DNA from 2 places in the Arthrobacter sp. CAN_C5 genome. Region 2 is predicted to be linked to the other one. Evidence: riboswitches for the same ligand, from Rfam matches in the RefSeq annotation. Region 2 holds a riboswitch; the other holds the start of a gene.

Region 1 (6,528 bases), 1.1 Mb from region 2:
TGCGGACCGTCTACGCCAGCCGGGGCATCAATGTTGCTCTCGGTTCCACCGAGAACCTCAACCTCCCCTTGCTCACGGACCTCGATGTGGGCGGGTGCACCATGGGATCGACCACCACCGAACAGAACCAGCTGTATGGAAACCGGGCCAATGTCGGCAACGACCATGTGGCGGTCTATTTCGTGAGAAGTACCAATCCGCCGTCGAACGGATGTGCAGCCTTCCCAGCCGGCCGCCCCAGCTGCGCGGTGTCCTCCACGGCCAGCAGCTGGACCCTCGGCCACGAGGTAGGCCACGTGCTGGGCCTACCCCATGTCACGCCGACCGACCGGTTGATGACGGGTGGGGGCACCTGGAATGTCACTAATCCGCCACCCGATCTCGACGGTGCGGAAACCACTACGCTGGTCAACAGCGCACTAACAGTGAACGTTTAGGAGAGCGCCATGTCAGTAACCATGGAGGAAGTCCGGGCAGCCCTTGACCCGGATGAGGTCGACTACCCCGAAGCCTCGAGGCTCGGCCCAGAGGCCCTTCCTCATCTGCTGACCCTGGTCCGTGAGACGGAACCCGGACTTGCTGCCAAGGCCGCCTACCTTGCCGGTGCGATCGACAGCGCACAGTCGGAGGAGGTCGTTGCGGCGGCGGCGGCGAACGACGACGCCCGGGTTCGGGTGGCCGCGGCCGAGGCCGCGGCGATGCTGCCTCCGGAGTCGGCCAGCAGGGTGCTGGGCAGTCTCATGCTCGATGATGATCAGGGGGTGCAGAAGCTCTCGCTGCGGTCGGTGTCTACCGGACTCTCCGCCGAGGTGCGCGACAAGGTGGCCGAGGTCTCTGAAGGTGCACCAGATCCCGGCCTGCGCAAGCTCGCCGCCGAAGCACTCGGTCGGATGCGTTAGCAGACCGCCTGGCTGTTCTCGATGAGGACGGGCTACTGGCGTTGCACCAACGTATCCGGCGTGCACGCAATAAGTACACGACGAGTTATCGCCGGAAAGCGGCGGGAGAAGTGGTCGAATCCGGTGGCCGGGGGAAGGCTGCCAGACGCCAGGCAAAGCGCGACAGCCGCTAGCTACCAACCAACACGTGACGCAACGGCGGAAGCTCCTCGAACGCTGGCCTCGCGAACCAGTACCCCTGGAACAGGCTGATTCCGACCGCCTTGAGCGCGAGGTACTCCCCTTCGGTTTCGATACCCTCGGCGAGGACGGTGATGCCAAGCTTGTGCGCCATATCGACGACGCTGGCGACGACGATCTGCCGGGCCGGGCTCGCGTCGATCCCACGGATGAGCAGCATGTCGATCTTGATCAGATCGGGCTGAAACTCGACGAGCAACCCCAGCCCCGCGTGCCCGGCCCCAAAGTCGTCGATGGCGGTGGTGAAGCCGTGCCTGCGGTATTCGGTGATGATGTTCGTGAGGTGGCCGGTGTCGGACACCTCCTCGTTCTCGGTGAACTCGAACATGATTGCGGACGTCGGGAAGCTATAGCGGGCGGCGGCCTGCAGCGTGGCGCGAAGGCAGGCAGCCGGCTCGTAGACAGCGTTTGGCATGAAGTTGATGGAAAGCTTCAGTTCCTGATCCGCAGGGAACAGCCGCGAGGCCAGTTCGATCGCCTTGACCCGGCAATCCTGGTCGAACCGGTACTTCTGCTCCGGTGTCACCCGCGAGAGGACGTCGTAGGCACCTTCGCCGGCGAAGCCCCTGACCAGTGCCTCATAGCCCCAGACCCGCCCGGCGACGGCGTCATAGATCGGCTGGAAGGCCGTGCTGAAGTCAAAGTCCAACTTTGACGAAGTTCTGCAGCCGTCACATGCCATGGGGATCCTCTCGGGGGTTGGGTCTACGGTATGTCACGGGGGCCGGATGTCAGTCGATTTCGGCGTGTCGGACCGTTCCCAGGTATTCACTTGCCCGGCAATGCTGCTGGCCATAAGTGGTGGAAGTGGTTGATCGGTCCGCTACCGTCACCAACCTGCAATTCGTCGGCGTAAGTCAAGGCCTCCTGCAGCCACTTCTTCACCTCACTGACGGCGATACCCCAGTCCCCCGTGCGCGCCATGACGGTCGCAACGGCAGCGGACAATGAACACCCTGTTCCATGGGTGTTGTCGGTCGGGACTCGGGGAGCGAGGAACTCGCGAAGGGTCTCCCCGGCCATTCCTGCCGCATCCACCAGGGCATCCGGGCTCGAATCCGTGAGCAGGTGCCCACCCTTGACGAGGACAGCCGTTCCGGTGCTGGCAGAGAGCCGCTGCGCCTGGTCCAGGGCCTCCGGCCAGTGCGTGGCAACCGGAGCGCCGACCAGAACCGCGAGCTCGGGCAGATTAGGCGTTACCAGGCTTACCGTTCCGACCAGGCCCCGCATGGATGCTTCCGCCGAGTCAGCCAGCAGTCTGTCGCCGCTGGTGGCAATCATGACGGGATCAAGCACCACCAGCTGTGGTTGAACGCGGAGGAGCCACTCGTGGACAACCTCGATGGTCGCCACGTCACCGAGCATCCCGACCTTCACGGCGTCGATGGTCACGTCGTCGCTCACTGCATCCAACTGTTCACGCAGAAACGGGGTCGGTGGAGTGTGCACCGAGCGGACGCCTCTCGTGTTCTGCGCGACGAGCGCTGTCACGACAGCCATCCCGTAACCGCCCATCGCGGCAATACTCTTCAGATCGGCCTGGATGCCCGCCCCGCCCGTGGGATCCGTTCCGGCGATGCTGAGAACGCGGGGGACCCGGCGGAGGGCAAGCGGCCCTAGGATCGCCATTGGCCGGCCAACTCTCGCGCTGCTGCCTCCGGATCGGTCGACGCACAGACGGCTGAGACGACCGCGACCCCTGCAGCCCCGGCGTCGCGGAGGGGGCGTACATCGGATACCCCGATCCCGCCAATTGCCACACACGGCAAAGAGCTTCCCGAAGCCAGAGCACCGAATCCTTCGGTTCCCAACGGATCGGGATGATCAGCTTTGGTGGCTGTCGCATGGATGGCACCAATCCCCAAATAGTCCACGGTCGAAGCCGGCAGGTTGTGAGCGGTCCCGATTTCGCTGCCGGTGGCAGCGCTGAGGCCTACGATCGCACCCGGACCGACGATTGACCGCACCAAATGGACGGGCAGGTCGGATTGACCAACGTGCACTCCGGCGACCTGTGCTCCGCGGGCCCGAGCAGCCAGGAAGACGTCAACCCGGTCGTCGACCAACACGGGGACAATCGATCCAACCGATTCGGCAACCGCGAGAAGTAACTGGAGCAGACCCCTGGTTGACGCGTTCTTGTCGCGCACCTGAACCATGGTCGCGCCGCCGGCCACCGCCGCTGCAACGACGTCGGCTACCGGAGTAGGTTGGCACAGGCCAGTGTCAGTCACAAGGTACAGAGACAGCTGGTCCCGAAGGGTCACCGCCTCGTTCCATCGCTTCATCGCGCGCCGTCCGATGGGCTCACCGCAAGGAGATTCAGACCGGAGGCGACGTCGTCGGGTGTCACGGCAGCCAGCCGGTCGAGGAATTCGATGGCGAAGCTCCCGGGTCCGTTTGCTCGCGCCGCCGCCTGCTCCGCTGCGAGGGTGTACACACCCGTGGCCGCAGTGGCCGCGAGAACGGCATCGTCGGTTAGAGCGGCGAAGGCAGCCATGACGGCCCCCAGCGCGCAGCCCCCACCCGTCACCTTCGTAAGCAGGGCATGCCCGTTCGCTACGACTACGGCATCTCCATCCGGACCAACCATGAGATCGTGGGCGCCTGATATGGCCACAGCCGACGACGTCGACCGTGAGAGTGACCGGGCCGCGTGCAGAGCATCCAGAGGATCGTCGGTGGAATCGACTCCGCGACCACCAGAGCCCGCACCCGCCAAAGCGAGGATCTCGGAGGCATTCCCCCGAATGATCCTCGGGCTCCGCCCCGCCAGCTGACCGGCCAGCTCCGTGCGGACAGAGAGGAATCCGACGGCCACGGGGTCCAGCACCCACGGCGTCCCGGCGGCATTCGCCGCAACCACGGCTTCGGTCATCGCCGTCTGCTGATCCCGCTGGGGAGTTCCCAAATTGATAAGGATCCCCGACGCGACGGAGGCGAACTGCTTGGCTTCCGAGGGAATATCCACCATGGCCGGCGCCGCCCCGACCGCGAGGAGGACATTGGCGGTGAAGTTGGTCACCACCGCGTTGGTAATACATTGGACCAAGGGGGTGGTGGACCGTAATTCTTCGAGCAGTCGAGCACAATCAGATGATGCATGACGAACAGTCATCCACGACATCCCTTCGCTAGTTCGAACTAGATCAGGTTCAACGGGTGTCAATTCTCAGCTGCTTCTGGTGAGCAGCACCCCGTGCCATGGTCACCACCCTAACCGCTACGCCCCAGACCTACCCAAATCCCCGCGCCAGCCCTGCCGGGTAGCGGGACGGTCTCCCCGCCGGTTACTGTGTCAGGAGCGACACGGGGTGCCGGTTCTTGCTGGCTGAGATCATACCCGTCGAACCTGATCCAGTTCGGACTGGCGAAGGGATGTCCATCCGGTCTTTTCGGTCGGTTCATGCGTCTTTTCGCCCCGCTTATCACACGACTTCAGACGGGGTACTGCATGCAACTCACCGAACAGATTGTCCTGGTTACCGGAGGCGGTCGGGGCTTGGGCCGGAGCATCGTCGAGGCGTTCTCGGCTGAAGGCACCCGCGTAGTCATTAACTACCGGGCCAGCTCAGCCCAGGCTCACGAGCTCGCCGCCCAGATCGGTCCGGAACGGGCATTGGCTGCAGCAGCGGATGTAACGGACCCTTTGCAGGTCGGCGATCTTCTCGAACGAGCGCGGGTGCACTTCGGAGCTCCTGTCACCACGGTGGTGAACAACGCGCTGGCATCATTCACTTTCAATGGGGATGCCCGCTCCACCGCAGCGGAGATCAGTTGGACTGATTTCAGCGCCCAGTTCGCCGGCAGCGTCAAAGCCAGCCTGAACACCACGCAGGCAGCACTTCCGGGAATGCGTGGGCACAACTTCGGGCGCATCATCAACATCGGCACGAACCTGTTCCAGAACCCTGTGGTGCCTTATCACGACTACATCGCGGCGAAAGCAGCGCTGCTTGCGCTGACCCGGACCCTGGCGAAAGACCTTGGCCCGCAAGAACATCACTGTCAACATGGTCTCCGGGGGGCTCCTGCGCACCACTGACGCCAGCGCCGGGACCCCCGACGACGTCTTCGATTACATCGCCGCATCAACCCCGCTGGGGCGGGTGACCACTCCGCAGGAGTTCGCCGACGCTGTCCTCTTCTTCGCCTCGCCCTGGGCCCGGTCCGTAACTGGGCAGAACCTGGTGGTTGATGGCGGGTTGGTGATGGACTGATCAATGCCTTGATCAGTCCCGGCTCCCAGGCGGCCAAGGAGCTTCGACTGGTCTAGGCGGCCCGCGGGAAAATGCGGTCGAGCTCCTGCAGTTCCGTTTCTGAGGGTACCCAGCACACCGCTTCGGCGTTCTGCTCGATCTGTTCCGGCTTGGTGGCGCCCGCAATGACCGAGGCGACGGACGGCTGGGCCGCCAGCCAGGAGAAGGCAACCTGCAGTTCGGTCAGGTCACGGGCCCTTGCGAAGGCTCCAAAGTCGGCGAGCTGGTCCCAGTCGGCGCCGTCCAGCAGGTTGGTGCGGGAGTGGGTGAGCCTGCTGCCCGCCGGAACCTTCGATGCACTGTACTTGCCGGTCAGCAGTCCGTTGGCGAGGGGAAAGAAGGGGAGCACGCCGATCCCGTACGCTTCGGCTGCGGGGACAACCTCGGCTTCGATCCCGCGTTCGAGAAGATTCCAGTGGTTTTGGGCCGAGATGAAGGGCGTGTATCCGCCGAGCTGGGCTACGAACTCGGCCTCGGCGAGCTGCCAGCCGGCCCGGTTGGAATGGCCGATGTACCTGACCTTGCCGCTGGTGACCAGGGCGTCCAGCGCAGAAAGGGTCTCCTCGATGGGCGTCAGCGGGTCTGGCGCGTGGAACTGGTACAGGTCGATCCAGTCGGTGCCCAGGCGTCGCAGCGATGCGTCGACAGCCTTCATGATGTACCGGCGCGATCCGCGCGCACCCCAGTCCGGACCGTTGGCGCCTTTCAGGTCCAGGCCGAATTTGGTGGCGATGAGCACGTCGTCGCGGTTCTTGACGAGTGCCTTGCCCAGCATTTCCTCGCTCAGGCCGGGGGTTTTGCCGTAGGAATCGGCCACGTCGAAAAAGTTGATTCCCGCATCGATGGCGGCTCCGATGACGGCGTTGGTGCCACGCTGCGTCTCGGTGGGCGTTCCGGAGCGGCCCAGGTTGTTGCAACCGAGCCCCACCACTGAAACGTTCAGTCCGGAGTTGCCAAGTCTGCGATATTCAGTCATGGGACTACGCTACAACATCGGTTACCCGGGGCACCTTCTGGTGCCCCGGGTAAAATCTCTCATGTTCGGGTTCAGGCGAACCAGATACCCATTTCCCGCTGCGCCGATTCTGCCGAGTCCGAACCGTGGACCAGGTTCTGCTGCACCTTCAAAC
Region 2 (6,528 bases):
CATTGGCGGCTGGATGCCGCCGTTCGGGATCACCCTGGTGGTCGACCAGTTCTCGGCGCTGATGCTGGTCATCTCGACGGCAATCAGCCTGGCCGTGCTGGTCTACGCCACCGGGCAGGGAATGACCGACGGGGACGAGGACGGGCCGATCTCGATCTTCCACCCCACCTACCTCATCCTGGTGGCGGGCGTCTCCAACGCGTTCATGTCCGGTGACCTGTTCAACCTGTACGTCGGCTTCGAGATCCTGCTGACCGCAAGCTATGTGCTGATGACCCTGGGCGGAACCACACCCCGAATCCGTGCCGGCGTCACCTACGTGGTGGTCAGCGTGGTGTCCTCCCTCTTGTTCCTGATCGCGATCGGCATGATCTACGCGGCTACCGGCACCATCAACCTGGCCGACCTCGCCGTGAAACTGGGCGAAATCGACCCGGCGACGCAGATGATGCTGCACCTGATGCTGCTCGTCGCGTTCGGGATCAAGGCTGCGGTGTTCCCGCTCTCCTTCTGGCTGCCCGACTCCTACCCGACGGCGCCAGCACCGGTGACCGCAGTGTTCGCTGGCCTGCTTACCAAGGTGGGCGTGTACGCGATGGTTCGCACCGAGACCCTCCTTTTTCCGGGCGACCGGATCAATACGCTGCTGATGGTGGTCGCGATCCTCACCATGGTGGTGGGTATCCTCGGTGCCCTGGCACAGTCCGACATCAAACGAATGCTCTCCTTCACCCTGGTCAGCCACATCGGATTCATGATTTTCGGGCTGGCGATTTCGACGGTGGTCGGCTTGGGTGCTGCCATTTTCTACGTGGCCCACCACATCACCGTGCAGACCAGTCTCTTCCTGGTCACTGGGCTGATTGAACGTCGTGGCGGGACCGCCAACATGGACCGCCTTGGCGGTCTGGCCAAACTCTCTCCGCTCCTCGGAATCCTGTTCTTCATCCCGGCCATGAACCTTGCCGGCATCCCGCCGTTCTCCGGCTTCCTTGGCAAGCTGGGGATCCTGCAGGCAGGCGTCGAGCTGGGCTCGCCGATCGCCTACGTGGCCGTCGGCGCCAGCGTGATCACCTCCCTGCTGACACTTCTGGCGATCGCGAGGGTCTGGAACCGCGCGTTCTGGCGCCGCCCGGAAGACGCCCTCCATCCCGACCCCATCCTGCTGGCAACCAAGGCTGACGGTTCAGCGGTCCGCACCTCGCAGCGCGTCAACGGTGAAACGACCGGCCGGTTCTCCGGACGCAACCCCGTCAACCTGCTGCCACGCACCATGGTCGGTCCGACCATGGGACTCGTGGGGCTCGGCCTGCTGCTCACCCTGCTGGCTGGCCCGCTGTTCGAGATCAGCGACAACGCAGCGAAAAACATGCTGGAACGCACCGACTACATTGAGGCTGTCCTCGGCGAGGGGAGCGCACCATGACCCGGCAGAAGATCCCGTTCATCACCGAACTGCCTCTGATCATCTGGCTGGTCATTGTCTGGGGTGCACTCTGGCAGGACTTCAGCCCGGGTAACCTCATCTTCGGCGGCCTGATCGCCTACGCCGTCGCCAATCTGCTGTACCTGCCCCCGGTGGAGCTCAGCGGACGGTTCAACGTGCTCTACGCCGTGCCGTTCGCGGTCCGGTTCATCTACAAGCTGGTGGTCGCAAGCTTCGAGGTGTTCTGGCTCTCGTTGACCCGCGGGCCGCACCTTGTGAACGCCGTCGTCGCCGTGCAATTGCGTAGCCCGTCAGACCTGCTGGTCACCACCACAGGGCATGCCCTGTCCCTGATCCCCGGATCGCTGGTGATTGAGGTGGACCGTTCCACCTCAACCCTGTACCTGCACTGCCTGAACGTCGTCACCCCCGAAGATGCTGCAAAAATCCGGTCCGACGTGCGCGCCACCGAAGCCTGGCTGATCAGGATCATGGGAACGCGGGACGATCTGGCGCTGCTGACAGCCGAGGACCGGTTCGATGAGGAGAACGACTCCCGTCAGGAAGGGGCCAGCACATGATGACTGTCGCCATCATTATCTCTGCGGGCCTGCTCGTCCTCGCCGCCCTGTGCGCCCTGTACCGCATTGCCCGGGGCCCCTCCATCCTGGACCGGGTGCTCGCCATCGACGTGCTGCTCGCCACCATCGGTGGGGCACTTGCCATGGATATGGCGGTCAACCGGCACCTGGACAACGTGGTGCTCCTGGTAGCCATCTCGGTGATCGGGTTCATCGGCTCGGTCACCGTGGCGCGCTTCGTGACGGACAGGAAATAGGACATGAACGAGACAGTGAATGACGCCCTGACCGCCGTGTTCCTGATCGGCGGATCCCTCATGTCCGTTGCTGCCGGTGTCGGGCTGCTCCGGTTTCCTGACCTGTTGGCCAGAATGCATGCGGCCACCAAACCCCAGGTGTTGGGGTTGCTGTTGTTCCTGCTGGCGATGGCACTGCAGCTGGGCAGCTGGGTCCTGCTGCCCGTGCTGTTGTTGTGCTGGATCTTCATGCTGCTGACCGTCCCCGTCTCGGCCCACATGGTGGGACGGGCAGGCTACCGTACCAAGCACATGCGGCGTGACCTGCTCAGCATGGACGAACTCGATGAGGTCGTAGAGAAGGCGGCCGGCAAAAGGGCGCCCGACCCGAATATGGCCGAGCGCCCCGACGAGACGTAAAGCGGGCGCCTAGGTCAGGTCGCGGGTCTTCGCGAACCGGAGGGCTGCCTTCTGCGTGGTGCGGTTGGTGAGGACCTGCAGGACCGCTCGGACGGCCCCGGAAATCAGGGCGAACGCGATGGCGGAGCGCAGGCTGTTCTCGAGGGCGTCCTCATCCTTGGGTGATGCCTTGCCGGTGGTCTTGTGCCAGATGAAATCCACCAGCTTGGCGCCGACAATTCCGGCTCCGAGGCTCAGTGCTACGCCGAGCAGTTTCATAAACTGGTTCATGGGTGTCTCCTTCGATGGTTGCTCTTTTTCCTAGCCTAGCGTTTCGCCTCGTCGACAACGACGCATCCGTCGCCGAACGCTGGGTGGTTTGGGGGCGGAGTGAAACGATCAGGTGTACGCTGGAAAATGCTAAACATACGACAGGGGAGCGCCGCTCAGATCATGAGCGGGCGCTGAGAGTGCGGACTACCGCAGACCCTCGAACCTGATCCGGCTAGTACCGGCGAAGGGAGTCGAGTATCTCAGGGTGCCCGGCCAGTGGCATTGCTGCAGGCCTTAGGTGCCCTCCCCTCCTGTACCTCAGGAGGAATTCAACATGGCTTCATCACCAGCACAAACCCGTAACACCCCCACCCGACGCCCCAACTATCAGTGGCGCGTGGTCGATATCGTCGTCGCGTCGGTGGTGGCGGTCGCCGTCGGGGTGGTGTTCTTCGCCTGGTCCGCCGGTTACACAGGCATCGCAGCGATCACCAGCGCGTTCCCGCCCTTGGCAGGACTCTATACCGGAGGGTGGCTGATCGCCGGGGTTCTCGGCGGCCTCATCATCAGGAAACCCGGCGCGGCCATTTACTGCGAGGTGCTGGCGGCCGCCGTTTCGGCACTCCTCGGCACCCAGTTCGGCCTGACCACCCTGCTCTCCGGTGCCATCCAGGGACTGGGGGCGGAACTGATCTTCCTGCTGTTCCTCTACCGCAAATGGAACCTCGGGGTGGCGTTGCTCGCCGGGCTGGGTGCTGGACTGGCCCTCGCCATCTCCGAGAACATCCTCTACAACGCCCTCTGGGCCGTGGAATGGCAGCTCATGTACGTGCTCTTCGCATCCATCTCCGGTGTGGTGATCGCGGGGCTTCTCTCGTGGCTGGCCGTCCGGGGACTGGCTAAGACAGGCGTCTTGTCCGCCTTCGCCGCCGGACGAACGGCTGACGTCTAACCGGTATGGCCGAGCAAACGAGGGAGCGGGCAGCCGTCAGGATCGCAGCCTGCGGCTGGAGCTGGCGGCACGCCGGGCGCAAGAGACCAGCGGTCCAGGACATTGACCTGGTGGTCGAGCCCGGGGAACGGGTGTTGTTGCTCGGCGCGTCCGGTTCCGGGAAGTCCACCCTGCTGCATGGCCTGGCGGGCGTGCTCGGCGACGACGGTCAGGGCGAGGAGCACGGTTCCCTCACCCTCGACGGAAGCCCGCCCGGCCGGGTCCGGGGACGCGCCGGGCTGGTCCTGCAGGACCCCGACACGCAGATCGTCCTCGCCCGGGTGGGCGACGAGGTGGCGTTCGGGGCCGAGAACCAGTCCGTCCCCCGCACGGAGATCTGGGAGCGGGTGTGGTGGGCGCTCGACGACGTCGGGCTGGACGTTCCCCTGGACCGGTCCACCACCGCGCTTTCCGGCGGGCAAAAGCAGCGCCTCGCTCTCGCCGCGGTGCTGGCCATGCAGCCCGGGCTGCTGCTGCTGGATGAACCGACAGCCAACCTCGACCCCGAGGGTGTCCTGGAGGTGCGGGACGCCGTCGTCCGTGTCCTGGATCGAACCGGTGCCACCTTCGTGGTGGTGGAACACCGGGTGGCGGTCTGGGCTGACGTGGTGGACCGGGTGGTGGTGCTGGCGGCCGACGGCGGTATCCTCGCCGATGGCCCGCCGGGCACCGTCCTCACTGACTCCCGCACCCGCGAGCGGCTGGCGGAGGCCGGCGTGTGGATCCCCGGGCACCAGCCAGCCGTGCCAGGGCTGCTGCCGTCCCCCGGGGACCCGCTGCTGGCAGCCCGTGGGCTTTCGGTCGCCCGGACCAGGCGCGGTCCAGTGGTGCTCGACGGCGTCGACGTTGACCTGCAGGCGGGGGCGTCGCTGGGCATTGTCGGACCCAACGGGGGCGGCAAATCCACGCTCGCGCTGACCCTGGCCGGGCTCCTTCCGCCGCGGGGCGGAGTGCTTCAGGCCGCTCCGGCGCTCGCCCGCGGCGCCAGCACCAACCCCCACGCCTGGAAGTCAGCCCAGCTGGTGACCCGGATCGGAACCGTGTTCCAGGAACCCGAACACCAGTTCCTCACCCACCGGGTGATCGACGAACTCGAATTCGGGCCGCGCCGCCTGGAAGGCAGCGACGAGGCGACCCTCCGGCGGCGGGTCGATCCGATCGCTGAGCGGCTCAGGCTCACATCGCTGCTGCATGCCAACCCCTTCACGCTCTCCGGCGGTGAAAAGCGCCGCTTGTCGGTGGCGACCATGCTGGCCACGAACCCCGACATCCTGGTGCTGGATGAGCCCACCTTCGGGCAGGACGCGAACACCTGGGCGGAGCTGGTAGCCCTGATGGCTGAACTGATCCAAGGCGGTGGCAGCCTGGTGGCCGTCACCCACGACCAGGAGTTCACCGAGGCGCTGGGAAGCCGGCTGCTGCGTGTCGCCGATAGCCAGGCAGTACCGGAGGCGGCCTCGTGAGCGTTGATGTGCTGACGCCGCAGCTCACCGGCCGGCTCCTGCCGCGGGCCAACCCGCTATCCAAACTGTTCGCTGCGGTCCTGGTGACAGTGGTGGTGATGCTCAGCATCGACTGGGTGAGCGCCGCCGTCGTGCTGGGGAGCGAACTGCTGCTGCTCCCGCTGCTGGGGATCAGCGCCTGGCAACTGCTGAAGCGAACGTGGCCGCTGGTCGTGGCGGCGGTGGTCGCAGGTTATGGCACGGCCCTGCTGGCGGAGAAGACGGGAGCGGTGCTCCTGGAATTCGGTCCGGTGCTCTTCACCCAGGACTCGGTGAACTCGGGGATCGCTATCGGGTTGCGTGGGCTGGCCATCGCCCTTCCCGGTATTTTCCTGCTGACGACCACCGACCCGACGGACCTCGCCGACGCGCTGGCGCAGAAACTGAGGATGCCGCACCGGTTTGTGCTCGGTGCACTTGCGGGGCTGCGGTTGGTGGGTCTTTTGGTGGACGAGTGGCGGACACTCGGCCTGGCCCGGCATGCCCGCGGGGTCGGGTTTGAAGGCAACCCCGTGGCCCGGTTTCGAAACTTCCTGGGGCAGGGGTTCGGGCTGATTGTGCAGGCCATCCGCCGGGCCACCCGGCTGGCGGTGGCCATGGAGGCGCGCGGGTTCGGAGCAGGGGACCGCACCTGGGCGAGGGAAAGCACCTTCACCCGGCTGGACCTCTGGGTTTGCCTGGTCGGCGTGCTGATCGCCGGAACAGCGGTCACCGCCGCGGTGCTGGCCGGGACCTGGAACTTCCTCCTCGACGCCAGTTAGCCGGAGGGCTCGTTGCCCCGGCCCGCCTGTTCGCCGACCTCGGCGGCCCGACGCCGGAGGTGGTCCCGTTCTGCAGCATTACCGCAGAGTGCGATCGCGGCGTTAAACGAGGCAGCCGCCTCCGGTGCCCGACCCGCGCGTGCCAGAAGCTCGGCCCGCACCGCGGGAAGACGATGGTGGTGGGGGAGCCGTTCTTCCAGCCCGGCCAGCAGCGCGAGACCTGCCACGGGGCCTTCGTCCTCCAGCACGGCAACGGCGCGCGCGAGCCGCACCACGGGGGAGCCGGTCAGCGCTTCCAACTCGGAGTACAGGGTTGCGATCCGGTGCCACCGGGTGTCGGCTGCGCGGGCCGCGACAGC

Evidence for each region. Region 2 has a riboswitch for thiamine pyrophosphate ahead of H4V95_RS02740 (ECF transporter S component). Riboswitches for the same ligand answer to the same signal wherever they lie in the genome.
Region 1: linked by a shared signal. The riboswitch ahead of H4V95_RS07960 (3-oxoacyl-ACP reductase) and the one ahead of H4V95_RS02740 (ECF transporter S component) in region 2 are both predicted to bind thiamine pyrophosphate.

The regions. Positions count from the first base shown of each region.
Region 1 covers NZ_JAGGMZ010000001.1:1,684,822-1,691,349, reverse strand. Annotated here, with positions in the region: gene H4V95_RS07990 (hypothetical protein) at 1-437, shown strand, start outside; gene H4V95_RS07985 (HEAT repeat domain-containing protein) at 447-899, shown strand; gene H4V95_RS07980 (EAL domain-containing protein) at 1,069-1,788, opposite strand; gene thiD (bifunctional hydroxymethylpyrimidine kinase/phosphomethylpyrimidine kinase) at 1,908-2,768, opposite strand; gene thiE (thiamine phosphate synthase) at 2,756-3,427, opposite strand; gene thiM (hydroxyethylthiazole kinase) at 3,424-4,257, opposite strand; TPP riboswitch at 4,249-4,349, opposite strand; TPP riboswitch at 4,440-4,535, shown strand; partial or broken gene H4V95_RS07960 (3-oxoacyl-ACP reductase) at 4,594-5,359, shown strand; gene H4V95_RS07955 (aldo/keto reductase) at 5,412-6,374, opposite strand; gene ndk (nucleoside-diphosphate kinase) at 6,446-6,528, opposite strand, start outside.
Region 2 covers NZ_JAGGMZ010000001.1:554,693-561,220, forward strand. Annotated here, with positions in the region: gene H4V95_RS02715 (Na+/H+ antiporter subunit D) at 1-1,426, shown strand, start outside; gene H4V95_RS02720 (Na+/H+ antiporter subunit E) at 1,423-2,007, shown strand; gene H4V95_RS02725 (monovalent cation/H+ antiporter complex subunit F) at 2,007-2,264, shown strand; gene mnhG (monovalent cation/H(+) antiporter subunit G) at 2,268-2,663, shown strand; gene H4V95_RS02735 (DUF4235 domain-containing protein) at 2,673-2,933, opposite strand; TPP riboswitch at 3,066-3,182, shown strand; gene H4V95_RS02740 (ECF transporter S component) at 3,250-3,867, shown strand; gene H4V95_RS02745 (ABC transporter ATP-binding protein) at 3,873-5,369, shown strand; gene H4V95_RS02750 (energy-coupling factor transporter transmembrane protein EcfT) at 5,366-6,169, shown strand; gene H4V95_RS02755 (RNA polymerase sigma factor) at 6,166-6,528, opposite strand, start outside.